2 regions of the Streptomyces sp. Ac-502 genome follow, and region 1 is predicted to be linked to the other one. Evidence: riboswitches for the same ligand, from Rfam matches in the RefSeq annotation. Region 1 holds a riboswitch; the other holds the start of a gene.
What was found. Region 1 has a riboswitch for cyclic di-AMP ahead of ACEXOX_RS35075 (M23 family metallopeptidase). Riboswitches for the same ligand answer to the same signal wherever they lie in the genome.
Positions count from the first base shown of each region.

Region 2: it holds a riboswitch for cyclic di-AMP, as region 1 does, so the genes downstream of both, ACEXOX_RS20360 (transglycosylase family protein) here and ACEXOX_RS35075 (M23 family metallopeptidase) in region 1, are expected to answer to the same signal.

Region 1 covers NZ_JBHFFO010000001.1:7,701,590-7,703,975, forward strand. Annotated here, with positions in the region: gene ACEXOX_RS35070 (M16 family metallopeptidase) at 1-702, shown strand, start outside; cyclic di-AMP (ydaO/yuaA leader) riboswitch at 1,005-1,159, shown strand; gene ACEXOX_RS35075 (M23 family metallopeptidase) at 1,173-1,970, shown strand; gene ACEXOX_RS35080 (GntR family transcriptional regulator) at 2,230-2,386, shown strand, end outside.
Region 2 covers NZ_JBHFFO010000001.1:4,546,762-4,549,147, reverse strand. Annotated here, with positions in the region: gene ACEXOX_RS20365 (transglycosylase family protein) at 1-634, shown strand, start outside; cyclic di-AMP (ydaO/yuaA leader) riboswitch at 845-1,057, shown strand; gene ACEXOX_RS20360 (transglycosylase family protein) at 1,059-1,766, shown strand; gene eno (phosphopyruvate hydratase) at 2,208-2,386, shown strand, end outside.

The sequences.
Region 1 (2,386 bases):
ACCCTCGGCGCCTGGACGGGTTCGCCCGCCGAACCGGTGAAGGCCAGCCCGATCACCGCCGACGACACCGGCCGCGTCGTGATCGTCGACCGCCCCGGCGCCGTCCAGACCCAGCTGCTGATCGGCCGGATCGGCGCCGACCGGCACGACCGCGTCTGGCCCGCGCAGGTGCTCGGCACGTACTGCCTGGGCGGCACCCTCACCTCCCGCCTGGACCGGGTGCTGCGCGAGGAGAAGGGCTACACCTACGGGGTGCGCTCCTTCGGGCAGGTGCTGCGCTCCTCGGCCGACGGCGACGGCGCCGCGATGCTCGCCATCAGCGGTTCGGTGGACACCGCCTCCACCGGCCCGGCGCTGGAGGACCTCTGGAAGGTGCTGCGCACCCTCGCGGCGGAGGGCCTGACGGACGCCGAGCGCGACGTGGCCGTACAGAACCTCGTCGGGGTCGCGCCGCTGAAGTACGAGACCGCGGCGGCCGTCGCGGGCACCCTCGCCGACCAGGTTGAGCAGCAGCTTCCGGACGACTACCAGGCCCGGCTGTACGAGCGGCTCGCGAAGACCGGCACGGTCGAGGCGACCGCCGCGGCCGTCAACGCCTTCCCGGTCGACCGGCTGGTGACGGTGCTGGTGGGCGACGCCGCCGCGATCGAGGAGCCCGTCAAGGCGCTCGGTATCGGGGAGGTGACGGTCGTCAAGGGCTGAGGCGCGACGCGCCGGCACGGGACGGACAGCCGGTGACCGGTGGTGGCCGATCGCTGCCGGTGGTGGCCGACGGCTGCCGCGATGACTGACGGCCGTGACCCGGATGAGTGACGGGCGGTCACATAAGGGATCCAGTGGTGCGCAGGCGCCACTGGATCTTCTTTATGCCCTAATTGTTGGGGGTGGTTGCACGGTGCCCGTGTGGCGTACGGCACAAAACCGGGGTTCTGTTTGCCGATTGAAAGTTGCCCCGTTTAGCGTCGATCCGGCTGTCCGCAGGATCACCGCCGCAACCGCGGCACGGACAGGCATCGCCGAGTCCCCGTACGGCGCGAGCCAGGGGAGCCGGGGACCCATGTCCCTTGGGGTGAATCGGACGCCTTCCCGGAGGCGCCCGTAGGAGACCTTCCTGCTCCGAACCCGTCAGCTAACCCGGTAGGCGAGAGGGAAGGAAAGGACACAGCCAGCCCATGGCGTTCACCCGTGCCACCGGGAAGCACCGTGGTCCGAGCCGCAGCGCGCGGACGACCCGAAACCTCGCCGGCATAGCCACGCTCGCCGCCTCCGGCGTCATCGCCTCCGTCGCCTCCCCGGCCCTGGCGGCCGGCAACCCGGACGACGCGAGCAGCCACGACACCGGCCTCCACCACGCCGTCGTCCTCGGCGACGAGCTCGCCGAGCAGATCGAGGCGCAGGCCGACGCACAGCAGGAGGCCGCCGAGGCCGCCGCCGCGCAGGCCAAGGCCGAGGCCGAGGCGCGCAAGCAGGCCGAGGAGGCCAAGCGCCAGGCCGAGGCCGAGGCGAAGAAGGAGCGGGAAGCCAAGGAGCGCGCCGCCCGTGAGGCCGAGCGCAAGCGCCTGCTCACGTACGTCTCGCCGGTCGACGGCTCCTACGTCTCCACCAGCTACAAGGCCTCCAGCGGCCTGTGGTCCTCGGGCAGCCACACCGGCATCGACTTCCACGCCGCCTACGGGACCACCGTGCACGCCGTCGGCTCCGGCACCGTCGTCGAGACCGGCTGGGGCGGCGCGTACGGGAACAACGTCGTCATCAAGATGAACGACGGCACCTACACCCAGTACGGCCACCTGTCGTCCATCAGCGTCTCGGTCGGCCAGACGGTCACCCCGGGCCAGCAGATCGCCCTGTCCGGCAACACCGGCAACACCACCGGGCCGCACCTGCACTTCGAGGCCCGCACCTCCGCGGAGTACGGCTCGGACATCGACCCGGTCGCCTACCTGCGCTCGCACGGCGTCAACGTCTGACGCACACCCGTCACGCTGGCTCACTCCCGCCGCACCCGTCCCCCGTACGATGCCCCGGCCCCTGCGGCCGGGGCATCTGCGTTTCCGCCTGGGCAGCACCTGGCCAAAAAATATCCATGAATGCGCAGCGGCCGTCGGAGATCTGCTTTCTGTCGCCTAGAGTCACGTCGAAAGCCGCCGACCGGTGGCATTTCCCGGGAGTTTCCAGTGAATTACGGCGGAGGCGCAGACGGTGCGAGGTCCTCTTTCCGCGCATGTGGTGTGCACGGCGATCCGCGACGACATCGTGTCCGGCGTTCTTCCGCCGGGCAGCCGCCTGATCGAGGAAATGCTGGCCGGCCGCTACGGGGTCTCGCGCGTTCCCGTGCGTGAGGCGTTGCGTACGTTGCAGTCGGAGGGCTTCGTCGTCATCCGGC
Region 2 (2,386 bases), 3.2 Mb from region 1:
CGGTACGGCGACGCCGTCCCCCGAGCCCTCCTCGCCGTCCCCGTCCACCCCGACGCCCTCCACCAAGCCGTCCAAGCCGTCCGGGACGCCGGAGGCCGGCGGGACGCGCACCCCGGAGCCGAAGCCGTCGCCCACCGGCCCGGCCGGCACCCCGGACCCGTCCCGTACGCCGGACCCGTCCGGCACGGGCCGTACGCAGGACCCGTCGCGCCCCGCCGACCCGGCCACCCCGGGCGACGGCGCCTCCACGGGCCCCACCACGCCCCCGTCGCAGGGCAAGCACCGCGGCCGGCCCGCGGAGCGGCCCGGCACGGGTGCGGACGCGGGCACGGGCACGGGCACGGGCACGGGCACGGACGCGGGTACGGGTACCGGTACGGGCGCGGGCTCCGGTGACGCGGGCCGGTCCGGCGGGGGACACCCCTCGCGGGGCGGCGACGCGCACCGCACGGACCCGGGCGCGCCAGGTGACTACACCGTGCGGCCCGGTGACAACCTGTCAGCCATCGCGGAGGGCCGCGGAGTCTCCGGGGGCTGGCCGGCGCTCTACGAGGCCAACAAAGGTGTCATCGGGGGCGATCCGGACCTTATCCACCCTGGTCAGCGCCTTGAGCTCGGTGACCAACAGGGATAGTTCGCAGTCATTTGCCCGCTTTGGTGAAAGTGAGACATGGATCTCGTTCGGGACCGCGGTGACCGTCCCGCCCGTTGTTTCCAAACCTGCGGCGACCTGCGGAAATGTGATGATCCTGTGATGTCTGGGGGTCAACTGGCCTCAGATGTAGGGGTTTGAACCCGCGGGGTGTTCCTGTTTACCGTCTTCATCGCTCGCCAAAGCGGGCCCTTCGATCGCACGCCGAATCCTGCCGGTGGTCGGAGGTCACTCGACGCGAGAGCGCCGAAGGCAGGAGCGGGGGACCCAAGGTAAGCGCCGGCCCCGCCCGCGGAAGCGGGTCCAACCGGCTAGGGGTGAAGCCATGTGTGAAGCACACACGGCCGGGCAACTCACATGGCCCGAACCCGACAGCTCACCTCGCAGGCGTCGGTGAGGAACAACCATGCTGAACACCAAGGGCAAGCACCGTCGTCCCTCCAAGGCCGTCCGCGTCGCCACGCTGGCGGGCGTCGCCGGTGCCGCTGTGGCCGTCCCGCTGATGGGCGCCACCTCTGCCTCCGCCGCGGGCAACAACTGGGACGCCGTCGCCCAGTGCGAGTCCGGTGGCAACTGGTCGATCAACACCGGTAACGGCTACTACGGTGGCCTGCAGTTCTCGAACTCCAGCTGGGCCGCCGCCGGCGGTACCCAGTACGCCCCGCGCGCCGACCAGGCCAGCAAGAGCCAGCAGATCGCCGCGGCCGAGCGCCTGCTCGCCATCCAGGGCCCGGGCGCCTGGACCTGCGCCGGCGGCCACCTCGGCCAGGGCAACGCGAACGCCAAGGCCGACGGCGGCTCGTCGCACGGCAGCAGCTCGCACAAGTCGCACAAGACCTACAAGTCGCAGCGCTCCTACTCCGCCCCGCAGAACACCTCGCGCTCCGAGGCCCGCAAGCAGGGCGAGGAGCTGGCCCGCAAGACCCCGGCCCCGGCGCAGAAGTCCACGCCGAAGTCGAACCCCGAGGGCAACTACACCGTGAAGTCCGGTGACACCCTCGCCAAGATCGCCGCTTCCCACGGCAAGAACTGGAAGTCGGTCTACGCCAACAACAAGTCCGTCATCGGCGGCAACCCCAACCTGATCTTCCCGGGCCAGAAGCTGGCCGTCTGAGCCGGTCCGAGCCCTGAGAGATCCCGGGTGACCGTGGCACTCCGTACGTACGGCGGTACGTACGGGCTGCCCCGCCTCCCGGGGGCCGCTCATCCCGGGAATCCGCTCTTCCCGTGAGACTGCCCCGCCACGGCGCCTGTCCCCCGCAGGCGCCGCGGCGGGGCTTCTCCTTTCCCCGGCCACGAGCCGGCCCGGCCGTCCCGGCCTGGGGCCGCCCAGGGGCCGCCCAGGGCCCTGGAGGCCACCGTCCCGGCCGCCCCGCCGGGTCCGCCCCGCCCCCGTCCGCCGACTTCTCCCTTCAGCGAACAATGCACCCATACGTCCCGTGAACAGGGCCTTTGCGGGTGTATTCATCCCGAGGACCGGGCTGGCGGCGAGCGGAACCCCCGGAGGCCGTTAGGCTCGTGCTGCAGAACTCCAGACACCCATGAAGGAGACAACGTGCCGTCCATCGACGTCGTCGTAGCTCGCGAGATCCTCGACTCGCGAGGCAATCCCACGGTCGAGGTCGAGGTCGGCCTCGACGACGGCAGCACCGGCCGTGCCGCCGTCCCGTCCGGCGCCTCGACCGGCGCCTTCGAGGCCATCGAGCTGCGTGACGGTGACCCGGCCCGCTACCA